DNA from 4 places in the Pseudoalteromonas sp. SCSIO 43095 genome. Region 1 is predicted to be linked to each of the others. Evidence: predicted binding sites of a transcription regulator. Region 1 holds the regulator's gene; each other region holds the start of a gene.

Region 1 (3,162 bases):
CATTGCTCAAGCAGGTCAAAAAATAACAGCTAAAAGTATCACTTACGATATCGAGCAGCAGTTAATTAGCGCAGAAAAAGACGAAAACTCAACAGACCGTGTACACACTATTTTAGTGCCTGTTGAAAATAAAAAAGAAGATGATAAAGGCCAACCATGAGCACATTAAAAGCAGAGCTATTAGCTAAAAGCTACAAAGGTCGTGAAGTGGTGAAAAACGTTGGCCTAGAGGTTGAAGCTGGCAGTATTGTGGGGTTACTTGGCCCTAATGGTGCAGGTAAAACCACCACCTTTTATATGATTGTAGGCCTTGTACCTAGCGATAAAGGCAAAATATCAATTGATGATAAAGATATTACTTTATTACCGATGCACAGCCGAGCGCGTTTAGGGATTGGTTATTTACCGCAAGAGTCGTCTATTTTTAGAAAGCTGACTGTTTATCAAAACTTAATGGCTATCTTAGAAACACGTAAAGAATTAAATAAACAACAACGCGAAGATACTTTAAATAATTTACTTGATGAATTTAGCATTCAGCATATCCGCGATAGTCAAGGTATGGCTTTATCAGGTGGTGAACGTCGCCGCGTTGAAATTGCTCGCGCGCTTGCAGCAAACCCTAAATTTATCCTTTTAGACGAACCCTTTGCGGGGGTTGATCCTATCTCAGTATTAGATATTAAAAAGATTATAGAGCATCTTAAAAACCGTGGCATTGGCGTCCTTATTACAGATCATAACGTGCGCGAAACACTTGATGTTTGTGAAAAAGCCTACATAGTTTCTCATGGGGAGTTAATTGCATCAGGCACTCCTGAATACGTATTAAACGATAAAACAGTACGCGATGTTTATTTGGGCGAGCAGTTCAAGCTCTAATATGTGTGTTATTCCACTAAGCATCTGCTAAGATTAATCATACTTAGGTCTGTTGACCTATCAAGGTTGAATTTGCAGCAGTCTGTTTGGTATTTAGGCAAGGCAGAGCCTATGTGGTGTGGTATTTCCCCATAAATAGGCGATAACGCAGCATCAATGCCAAACAGGCGCTGCCCTTCGGGTTCTGCCTAGGGACGATTTACTCTTTGTTGCTCGGTTTTGACTTAGCCCACTAGGTTACAAACCTCGCGCCGCAATTAAACCGCCCCTAGTTTGAACAAATTTTAATCGTAAAGGTCAACAGACCGTAATTTAAAAGGATTGTTAGAGATACATGAGGCAATCATTACAGCTGCGCATGGGCCAGCAACTTACAATGACTCCACAATTGCAACAAGCAATTCGCTTATTGCAACTCAGTACATTGGATCTCCAGCAAGAAATTCAAGAAGCGCTCGATAGCAACCCCTTGCTTGAAGTTGAAGAACACGATTACAGCGAAGACACTGCAGGTAAAAACGAACAAAAAGCCGATAACGATGACTTAACGCTAAGTGCCTCAGCTGACGATAAACCTAGCGAGTATGAGCAAGATAGCGGCGAAGCAATGACCAAAGACACCATTAGCGATGATATGGCTATGGATGTTACTTGGGATGAATATATGAGTGCTGCGCCTGCCTCTTCATCGGGCCCAATGCCAGAAGATGAATCTATTTATCAAGGCTCTTCGACTGAAACGCTGCATGAGTATTTAATGTGGCAACTTCAACTGACGCCGTTTAGCCCTACCGATGAAGCGATAGCTATTGCAATTGTAGAAGCTGTGGACGACTCAGGGATTCTAACCCTTAGCTGTGAAGAAATATTAGAAAGCTTTAACCAAGAAAACGACGCCGAAGATGAAGTTGAACTTGACGAAATAGAAGCGGTACTAAAGCGTATTCAACTATTTGATCCAGTGGGAATAGCCGCGCGTAGTTTACAAGAGTGCTTGTGTATTCAGCTAAATCAATTTGATAAAGACACACCTTTTTTAAACGAAACAAAAATGATCTTAACCGATCATATTGATTTACTGGCTGCGCGTGACTATCGCACGTTGATGAAAAAAACAAAGCTTAAAGAAGATGAGCTTAAAGAAATCATGACGTTGATTCATACGCTCAGCCCAAAACCGGCAGACACTATTGTCAGAGAAGAGTCTGAGTACGTTATTCCTGACGTGTCGGTTAAAAAAGTAAAAGGCCGTTGGGTGGTTGAACTAAACCCAGATAGCATGCCTAAGATCAGAGTAAATAGCCAATATGCAGCTATGTCGCGTACGGTTAAATCAAGTGGTGATAGCCAGTTTATTCGCTCGCACTTACAAGAGGCTAAATGGTTTATAAAAAGCTTAGAAAGTAGAAACGACACGCTGCTTAAAGTAACTAACTGTATTGTGCAGCAACAACAGGCCTTTTTTGAACATGGTCCTGAGGCGATGAAGCCTATGGTACTTAACGATGTGGCTGAAATGGTGGAAATGCACGAGTCGACTATTTCACGTGTTACTACGCAAAAATACATGCACACACCACGTGGCATTTTTGAGCTTAAATATTTCTTTTCAAGCCATGTAAGTACTGAAAATGGTGGCGAATGCTCATCAACAGCAATACGAGCATTAATTAAAAAATTAATCGCTGCAGAAAACTCAGCTAAACCATTGAGTGATAGTAAAATTGCAGATATATTGGCAGAGCAAGGAATTAAAGTAGCGAGGAGAACTATAGCAAAATATCGCGAATCTCTAGCTATTCCCCCGTCTAATCAACGTAAAAGTTTGATTTAAGGCGTACAACAAAGAGGAAAATGTTTATGCAACTGAATTTAACTGGTCGTCATGTAGATATTACCGACTCGCTTAGAGACTACGTAAATAGCAAATTTTCGAAGTTACAGAGGCACACTGATCACATAACGAATGTGCACGTTATTCTCGATGTAGAAAAACTAAACCAAAAAGCTGAAGCAACCGTTCATGTTAGTGGCGCTGAGATTTTTGCTTCTACTGAGCATCAAGATATGTATGCCGCTATAGACTCGCTCATTGACAAGCTAGATCGTCAAGTAATTAAACACAAAGAGAAACTTGCTCGACACTAACACTATGAAACTAAGCTCACTTATCTGTCAGGACTGCAGTAAAGCTGCGGTCCTTTTTAATAGTAAAAAAAGAATTTTAGAATTTATCAGTGAATTGGCTCACAATAAACTGCCCTATTTAACACAACAAGA
Region 2 (3,162 bases), 370 kb from region 1:
CAGCTAAAGACTCAAAGTTAGAGTTTAAATTTGAGATCCCTTCAGCCATAGTAAAGTTTGTCATTTGTGCAATCATCTGATCGTTATCAGCTGGTTTGCTGGGATCTTGATATGACAACTGCTGTGTTAACAACGAAAAGAAATCTTCTTGGGTTAACGCATCACTCTCTTCTTTTTTTGGCACTTGCTTATCTTGCCAACGTAAAGAGTCCATATAGGATGAAGAAGTACTAATATCGTTACTCATGAGCTACCCTCAGTTACCGCTGACCTAACAGCAGTGTTTTACTTAACATTTGCTTAGCTGCATCAGCAACTTGAACATTTGTCTGATAAGAGCGAGAAGCAGAAATCATATTTGCCATCTCCTCAACAACATTCACGTTGGGTTTGTAAATATATCCATTTTCATCCGCACTCGGGTGATTTGGGTTATATTCGATTTGTAGTGGTTTATTACTTTCAACCACTCCTAACACTTTTACACCAACGGCAGAGCCCTGTGGGTTGCTTGCTGACGCTGACGCTTTTGTAAGCTCCGCAGCAAATACAGGTTGTCGCGCTCGGTACGTCTCATTTTGCGAAGAGCTAATTGTATTGGCGTTAGAGATATTACTTGCCGTGGTATTTAATCGCACGTTTTGCGCGCTCATACCTGAACCAGCAATATCAAACACATTATATAAACTCATAATTAGGCTCCTTGACTACCGAGGGCTTTTTTCAGGCCTTTAAATTTACCATTAAGAAACTGGACACTGGCCTGATACTCCATAGCATTCTGTGTATACAAGTTCCGTTCCACTTGTATATCAACAGAGTTACCATCACCCGTATCTGTTTGATTTGGCGTACGAAATAATTCATTACCACCTACACTACGGGTACCACCGGCAATGTGTTTTTCATTGGTTCTTACCATGGTATTGCCGCTTAGTTGGTTGGACTTTGCCGTTTTTAATGCTGAGGCAAAGTCGATATCTTTTGCTTTATAGCCGGGCGTATCAGCATTTGCGATATTAGTAGCGAGCATTTCTGCTCTTTGCGAACGGATCAACATCGCATGCGGATGCACGCCTAATGCTTTATCAAAACTGATAGCCATAACTACCTCCAAAAAATTGACTCAGTACCGATAAAGCAATAAATGAGCCAGCAGTGAAAATAGTGATAATAAAAACAAAAAACGACGCAATGGGCGTCGTTTAGTGGAGGGATAATATATTTATGAAGGTCATTTTTTTTGGTAAATGATACCAGGGTTACAACGCACCATATCAAAGTCAGTACTTAAACCAGACATAGACTCCGACGCACCTAAAAATAAGTACCCCTTAGGGTTAAGTGCTTGAGAGAATTTTGCAATTATTTTGGCTTTCACCTCAGGTGAAAAGTAAATTAAAACATTACGGCAAAATATAATATCGAACTTACCCATTAAGGCGTACGAATCGAGCAAATTTAAATGCCTAAAGCTCACTTGCTTTTTCAATGAATCAACCACTTGTGCCATGCCATTGCCGCTGTCTTTAAAAAACTTTTTACGGCGCTGTGCAGAGAGTCCGCGAGACAATGCCAATGCGTCATATTCAGCATGTTTACATATATCAAGCATGGTATTTGATATATCTGTACCAATTATTTGTGCACCCATTTTTAAAACACCAGGGCTGCTGGATTGAAACTCAGCAACCGACATCGCTATTGAGTAGGGTTCTTGTCCTGATGAGCTCGCCGCAGACCATATTTTTAATGGCCTATTTAACGTTTTAAACTCAGGGAATAATCTGGTTTTAAGTAACTCAAACGGATACTGATCTCTAAACCACAATGTCTCATTGGTTGTCATGGCATCAACAACGGCTGCGCGCAGCTGGCGCTCATGTACACCTAGCGTTTTACTTACCAGTTCAGATAACGAATCAACATTAAATCGAGACATTAATGGTGCCAAACGGCTCTTTACTAAATACTGCTTATTTTCACCTAAAACAATACCGCACTGTTGTTCTAAAAATAAGCGAAATTGATCGTATTCATTTTGCTGTAAATCTTTATTAGTCAAATCAATAACACCTATGTTTATTAATCACGATGAACCCATTTATTAACGGCTGTTGCAAGCTCGTCTGGGTTAAATTTTGCAATAAAATCATCTGCTCCTACTTTTTCAATCATCGCTTGATTAAAAACACCACTCAATGATGTGTGTAAAATCACATGTAGTGGCGCGAGCTTAGGATTAGCTTTGATTTCTGCAGTCAGCGTATAACCATCCATTTCTGGCATTTCTACATCAGAAATCAGTAGCCCTACTCGCTCTGTAATATCATTTACGCAATCGAGCTCTGCAATTTCTTTTAATCTTATTAAAGCTTCTTTACCATTTTTAGCCAACTCAGTTGTTACACCTAATGGTTCCAATGCTCGTTTTACTTGATTTCGCGCAACAGCCGAATCATCAGCAATAAATACTATTCTCTCGCCTAAATCTTTTTGTATAGTGCCTTGCGAGGCAACATCATCACTTACCGTAGTATTAACTGGGCAAATTTCGTTTAAGATTTTTTCTACGTCGAGTATTTCTACCAACTCATTTTCAATTTCAGTGACGGCTGTTAAATAAGAATAACGCCCTGCTCCTGATGGCGGTGGCATTATTTTTTCCCAGTTCATATTAACAATTCGCTCAACACCACCAACTAAAAAACCCTGCACTGTGCGGTTATATTCTGCAATAATAATAAAACTGTCTTCAATGTTTTTAATGGGCCGCCCGCCTACAGCCATCGATAAATCAATCACTGAAATAGTTTGGCCTCGAATGTGTGCTACACCACGAATATAAGCATTAGATTTTGGCATGCTGGTTAATGGAGGGCATTGAAGAACTTCTCTTACTTTGAACACATTAATGCCAAAGCGCTGACGCCCATTAAGCTTAAATAACAATAACTCCAAGCGGTTTTGCCCAACCAACTGTGTACGTTGGTTTACTGAGTCTAAAATGCCGGCCATTTAATCTCCTAAGAAAACAAATATAAGGAACGATAATTGCTTTCAATTAATAAAGCGTCATAACACAACGGGGGCGTCTAAATTCTGACGCAAAATATTTATACCCTGTTTGCAACCATAAGCATAGTCGAAACATTATGAGTT
Region 3 (3,162 bases), 580 kb from region 1:
GTCCCTGCATGGGAATTTGGTCACCAGTTACAATGCTGGCAAGATGGTGGGCGTAAAAACTGCCGCAAAGTTAGCGCTAAGTTTCGCATGATGGAAGCCGATATAAACAATTTAGCCCCTGCAATTGGTGAAATTAACGCCGATCGCTCAAACTACCGCTTTGGCATGTTAGCCCAAAACGCGACGCAATATGGTCGTTGTGAGGTTAAAGTTAATTTTAAACAACGTGTTGTTGAACCGCCTGTTCATGCACGTAAACGCATTGCCGATGCGTACGCTTACATGCAAAAAACGTATGGTTTAAAAATTTCAGCTAAACAACAAAAGCTATTTAATGCTTGGCAACAACAAGCTTATGCTGCCAACACAAATAGTAAAAAGCTGTAAGTTTAAATTAAAAGTGTGTAACACACGCTTTTAATTAATCTAAAACGCTTGGTGTGGTCCAAATATTTCGTAGTGAATATTTGAGCTTTGCACACCTAAATCAAGTAACTGGCCTTTTACGTAAGCCATAAATGATGCTGGTCCACACAAATAAAATGCCCCTTCGCTAATAGGTAATGATGCCTCAAGCACTGTTAAATCCATTAGCCCAGTGAAATCACACTCCTCGCCACCTTGATTAAACCAAGTAAATGTTTTTAGCTGTGGATGCATTGCCGTTTGCTGCGCTAAATACCCTTTAAATGAAAATTCGCGGCTATTTTCACACGCGTGCAAATAACTAATCGCTTGATTTTTATCACCACTAAGTAGCGTTTGCAGCATTGCCATCATCGGGGTTTGGCCAACACCTGCTGAAATAAGTACAACTGGAGTTGCCTCATTTTTTAAAATAAAATCTCCCGCTGGCGGGTATAACTGTACTCGTGCGCCTTGCTCTAGTGAGTGTAAATAATTAGACACCACGCCAGGCTTTGGTTGGCACTCTTTTTTAACGCTAATACGATAGTTTTTAGCATTGCTCTTTTGCGAAATAGAATACTGGCGGATCTCTTCATATTCTGCGCCCTCAGGCTTAACTTTAATGCCAATGTACTGTCCTGGCTTGTAGGTAATAACTGCTTTACCATCCACAGGTGTCAGCGTAAAACTAGTTACGAATTCAGATTCAACATGTTTATCAGTAATTTCAAACTGGCGCGTGCCTGCCCAGCCACCATGGTTGTTTTTACTGTGCGCATACAATGCCGCCTCTTCGGTAATACAAATATCAGCAAGTACACCGTAGGCCTCGCGCCACGCATATTCAACATCGGCAGTAAACTGCTCAGGAATAAGCTCTTTTAACGTACCGATTAAATGTGCGCCCACAATAGGATAATGCTCAGGTAAAATATTTAAGCTGGTATGCTTATGATTAATTCGCGCTAGCGCCTCTTTTAACACGGCTAAATTATCAATATTTTGCGCGTACGCAGCCAACGCATTAAATAATGCAAATTGCTGACGACCCGTTTCTTGATTAGTCATATTAAAAATATGTTTAAGTTCGGGGTTATGACTAAACATGCGCTTGTAAAAATGATCGGTTACGACCGTACCTGCCTCTGCAAGCAATGGCACCGTGCTTTTAACTATTTGTATGGTTTTATCGGATAACATGTTTATTTCCTATGTAATAACTAACTGCTTGCACTTAGCATTACACAGAGCGTGCCAACTAATTAAACCCATAATATTCAACAAGTTAAATTAACTCACTTTACAAGATGAGTCTTTATGACCTACTATAAAACATGTAAAAATACACTAACAGGTCATTTTGACATGAACCAACAACTCAACCTGACTCAAGTTGCCTTGGAGCTTGCACAAAGCACCTTACATGCCCACAGTTTTGAGCAGCTCTTAGCCACGGTTGAACGTGTTATTCCAAGTGATGCTAGCGCCTTGTTAATTCGCCAAGGCGAGCAATTAAAGCCCTTAGCCATTAAAGGGCTTATGCCCGATAGCCTAGGACGACGTTTTGATATTGCGGAGCACCCTCGCCTTAAAGCCATCTGCAGTAGTCGTTTGGCTCTGCAATTTGCACATGACTGTCCACTACCTGATCCATACGACGGGCTACTACTGGCTAAAACCGGTGATATTCCAGTGCATGCCTGCTTAGGGTTACCCCTTTATGATAAAAACGCACTACTTGGCATTCTGACCTTTGATAGCCTAAACGCTGATGCGTTTGACGGCATTACGGCTGATACACTCAACACCTTACAAACCTTGTGTAGCGCACACTTTAAAACAGCTCTAGAGCTTGCCCATTATAAACAGCATGCTCAGCATTCAAATGAATTAGTACAAGCGTTAAACCGTGAGGCACTCAAACGCGATGGTGGTGAAATTATTGGCCAAAGCCCAGTAATACAAACCCTTAAAAACGAAATAAAGCTGGTTGCAGCCTCTAATTTTAGTGTATTAATTTTAGGTGATACTGGGGTCGGCAAAGAGTTGGTGGCGCGTAATATTCACTTGCATTCAGCACGCAAAGATCAGCCATTGATCCATTTAAATTGTGCATCACTGCCTGAAAACCTCGCAGAAAGTGAATTTTTTGGCCATGCAAAAGGCGCTTTTACCGGCGCCCAAAATGCCCGCCAAGGTAAATTTCAGTTAGCCGATGGCGGTACCTTATTTTTGGATGAAATAGGCGAGCTACCACTGGCAATGCAAAGTAAATTATTACGGGTACTGCAAAGTGGTGAAGTACAAACCGTTGGCGAAGATGAACTTAAATATGTTGATGTTAGAGTGATTGCAGCAACTAATCGCGACCTAAAACACGAAGTAGAACAGGGGCGATTTCGCGCCGACTTATATCATCGCCTAAGTGTGTACCCGTTAAGCGTAGCGCCTTTAAAAGCCCGTGATGAAGATGTTATTTTATTAGCCGGTTATTTTGCAGAAAAAACAGCCCGCAAGCTCGCTATTAAACAGCTAAAACTCAGTATTGAAACGCAACTGCTGCTTAAAAAATATGACTGGCCAGGCAATGTGAGGGAGCTTGAGCATGTGATTAATCGGGCTGCATTAAAGGCTAAACAACATCAGTGGCAGCAACCAGTTATTACTATTGAACCTGCGCATTGTGAGCTAAATTTAAGCGCTGTTAACACCTTAGCTCTTGAACACTCAAACCAGCTTGTAATCCCATCTTTA
Region 4 (3,162 bases), 410 kb from region 1:
TTTGGCGTGGATAACGTTTTAAATATTAGGAAAGAACTATGCAAAAAACCAATTTGGAAAAGTTAAGCCAAATCGTCACAGGTGGCATGGTCGATTTAGAAATACTGACACCAACCAGTAGCCGACGCGTAAAAACAGAGTTTATAGGCTTATTAGAAAAAAAGTTTATTATTTTAAATTACCCCAATGCAAAACGGCTCCCCATGGCAAGTGATTATTTACGCGATGGTGTGATGGTGGTGGTAAGAGCGCTTATAGAGGGCAGTGGTGGGCATGTACTAGCGTTTCGTCAGCAGCTTATGTCTGTAGCATCTCACCCGGCTAAGTTATTGTTTATCGACTATCCATCACAAGTACAGTTATTTGAGCTGCGCTCGCAAGCGCGTATACCGACGCTGTTTCCTGCCAAGTTAAAATTATCGGATGATCGTCCCTCCTTTGAAGGCGTTATAAAAGATATTTCGTTAACGGGTGTTATGTTTGATATTAAAACAACCCAAGAAATTGACGACATTAAAGATATGCGTTGTATTGTAGTGTTTGATGAAGATACAAAGCACGAAGGGCAAATATGCAGCGTGAAAAAACATGCTAAAGGTATATATTGCGGAATTCGATTATTTGCCAGTGAAGAGCAAATGAAAACCCTGATGGGAGATCACTTCATTGACCCTAGTGCACTTGAATTTGAAATTGTATAAGGCCTGTTATCTTTCGACGCTGAACATTTTACAATTCTAAAATATCAACAAGCTCTAACATTTTCGCTCTTTTGCAACAAATAGCCATGTGTTGTTGTTATTTTTAAAATCCATTTCAAATTTATTTTATAAATTTATTAAAAACAATTAGTTAAATATGTTTTTTTATTCTAATTTTTTGTTTATAACAAAATTAAACTTAACTCACCTTCCTTTTTGTTTATTTAATCCTCTTTTTTAGCGATTGCTCATCGACTGTGTGGGGCTTTCCTTAAACTCAACTCTTTGATTTTTATTGTTTTAATTTTATTGCCTCATCTACTGTTGCTAAAAAGCAACAAAATAACGAGTTAAATAGCGCCATTTTCAGCTAGTTGCAGGTTAATTTATTGAAAATTATAGTTTTTATATTATTGGCATCGAAGTTGTAATAGTCAGGCTGTATAGAACGAAACGTGATTTAAAGTAAAACACTTAATCGCATAAAACATAAACTTTGTTTGAAGGAAGATAGATTATGAAAAGCATTAATAAAACTTTAGCACTTATCGCATTGGCTTCTTCATCAGCTGCCTTTGCAGCAAGCGACTTTGACACGCTAGACGTTGACGGCAACGGCGCGATCAGTCAAAGCGAAGCATCAGTTGATGCAAAACTAATGAGCATGTTTTCAGAGCTTGATACAGACCAAAACGGTGAGCTATCAAAAGAAGAGTTCTCTAAAGCATAACCCTAAGCTATTAAAGTTTTGGGAGTTAAAAGCTCCCCCATAATTTAAACGATTTTAAGGAATACTCATTATGAAAACATTACACAAAACATTTACACTTATCGCTCTTGCTTCTTCATCAGCTGCCTTTGCAGCGAGCGACTTTGACACACTAGATACTGACGGTAACGGCGCTATTAGCCAAAGCGAAGCATCGGTTGATGCAAAACTTATGAGCATGTTCTCAGAGCTTGATACTGACCAAAACGGTGAGCTATCAAAAGAAGAATTTTCGAAAGCATAAGACAAGGCTAAGTATATTCTGAGTTGCCAAAGGCAACCTAAATAGGCAAGGAAGCCTATGAAAGAGAATAACAAGGACTGTGATAGCCAGACACAATTTTTTGATAGACCATTGCATTACATTTTGAAGGATTAAATTATGAAAACATTACATAAAACATTCGCACTTATCGCTCTTGCTTCTTCATCAGCTGCTTTTGCAGCAAGCGACTTTGACATGCTTGATACTGATGGTAACGGCGCTATTAGTCAAAGCGAAGCGGCTGTAAACGCTGATTTAACAGCCGCATTTACTGAGCTTGATACTGACGGTAATGGTGAGCTTTCTAAAGCTGAGTTTGCAAACTTTTAATTTTTGGCTTTTTTCATTGCACAGGGATCTCAGAAAAGGATTTCCCTCTTATAGGAGACTTATTATGAAAGCATTAAACACAACACTTGCGATTTTAGTATTAGCGTCATCATCAGCAGCTTATGCTGCGGTAGACTTTGCCTCTTTTGATAGTAATGGCGACGGTGTAATTAGTCAGCAGGAAGCTGCGTCTAATAAACAACTAATGAATATTTTTGATGACTTAGATACTGACGGAAATGGTGAACTTTCTAAAGAAGAGTTTGCAAGAGTACAATAAGTATTACCCCATCATACTCCACTAAAGCCGCTGAATAGTCAGCGGCTTTTTTATACTTGTTAGAGACTATATTTAAGTTGGAGAGAGAAGCTTCTTGGCTTGCCATAACGATATTGGTTATAGAACCCAATTTGACTGTAATAATGCTTATCAAATAAGTTATCGATATTTAGGCTAACAGATAATTGCTTATTCATTTGATAATTCGCCATTAGGCTGGCAATACCATAACTAGGCTGGTTTACCTCAACAGCGCCATAAACAGGGTTTTTAACTTCATCATAGCTATTGCTTTGCCAGCGATAGCCACCACCCACTTTTAGATTGTCTAATGCACCTGAGAGTTGATAGCTAGTAAAAAGTTTAAATTGATCTTTTGGGTTGGTGGTATTTAATACCGTATTATCCGGTTTTTCGCCTTTACTATGGGTATAGCCAAAATAAGCGTTCCAGTTGTCGGTTAATTTTCCGTTGATTTCTAGCTCGTAGCCCTGAGTTAATGTGCCGTCAATGGGCTTGTAGATGGCCTGAAGTGTTTCTGCAATGGTATCTCCCGTGTACTCGCCTACATTATCTTGATAAATTTTAAATCCAGAAAGGGATATGTCTAAACGTTCATCAAGTACAGAAGCTTTTATGCCAAGTTCATAATTCTTACCTTCAATAGGGCTTAAATAATGTCCATTTTTATCAATTCGACTTTGTGGTGTAAAAATATCAGTGTAATTAGCATACAAAGCCCAACTCTGTGTTAGTTCATAAGTTGCTCCAAAATAATTAGTTAGTTCATCATTTATTTTATAATCATGCATGCGAC

Evidence for each region. Region 1 encodes sigma-54, which starts transcription at its own class of promoters, with help from an activator protein. Its sites were predicted from a motif close to GTTGGCACGNNNNTNGNNT; they were not measured.
Region 2: the regulator sigma-54 is predicted to act here: its motif matches at 1,139-1,157, upstream of flgB (flagellar basal body rod protein FlgB).
Region 3: the regulator sigma-54 is predicted to act here: its motif matches at 1,649-1,667, upstream of hmpA (NO-inducible flavohemoprotein).
Region 4: the regulator sigma-54 is predicted to act here: its motif matches at 1,114-1,132, upstream of LOC50_RS13715 (EF-hand domain-containing protein).

The regions. Positions count from the first base shown of each region.
Region 1 covers NZ_CP087995.1:269,641-272,802, reverse strand. The annotation lists gene lptA (lipopolysaccharide transport periplasmic protein LptA) at 1-160, shown strand, start outside; gene lptB (LPS export ABC transporter ATP-binding protein) at 157-882, shown strand; gene LOC50_RS01275 (RNA polymerase factor sigma-54) at 1,217-2,716, shown strand; gene hpf (ribosome hibernation promoting factor) at 2,743-3,030, shown strand; gene ptsN (PTS IIA-like nitrogen regulatory protein PtsN) at 3,035-3,162, shown strand, end outside.
Region 2 covers NZ_CP087995.1:643,842-647,003, reverse strand. The annotation lists gene LOC50_RS03015 (flagellar hook assembly protein FlgD) at 1-247, opposite strand, end outside; gene flgC (flagellar basal body rod protein FlgC) at 261-692, opposite strand; gene flgB (flagellar basal body rod protein FlgB) at 695-1,105, opposite strand; gene LOC50_RS03000 (CheR family methyltransferase) at 1,235-2,065, opposite strand; gene LOC50_RS02995 (chemotaxis protein) at 2,086-3,018, opposite strand; gene flgA (flagellar basal body P-ring formation chaperone FlgA) at 3,156-3,162, shown strand, end outside.
Region 3 covers NZ_CP087995.1:2,738,264-2,741,425, forward strand. The annotation lists gene LOC50_RS12940 (endonuclease) at 1-387, shown strand, start outside; gene hmpA (NO-inducible flavohemoprotein) at 427-1,608, opposite strand; gene norR (nitric oxide reductase transcriptional regulator NorR) at 1,774-3,162, shown strand, end outside.
Region 4 covers NZ_CP087995.1:2,913,979-2,917,140, forward strand. The annotation lists gene LOC50_RS13705 (TrkH family potassium uptake protein) at 1-14, shown strand, start outside; gene LOC50_RS13710 (flagellar brake domain-containing protein) at 39-701, shown strand; gene LOC50_RS13715 (EF-hand domain-containing protein) at 1,219-1,431, shown strand; gene LOC50_RS13720 (EF-hand domain-containing protein) at 1,502-1,714, shown strand; gene LOC50_RS13725 (EF-hand domain-containing protein) at 1,853-2,065, shown strand; gene LOC50_RS13730 (EF-hand domain-containing protein) at 2,130-2,345, shown strand; gene LOC50_RS13735 (TonB-dependent siderophore receptor) at 2,405-3,162, opposite strand, start outside.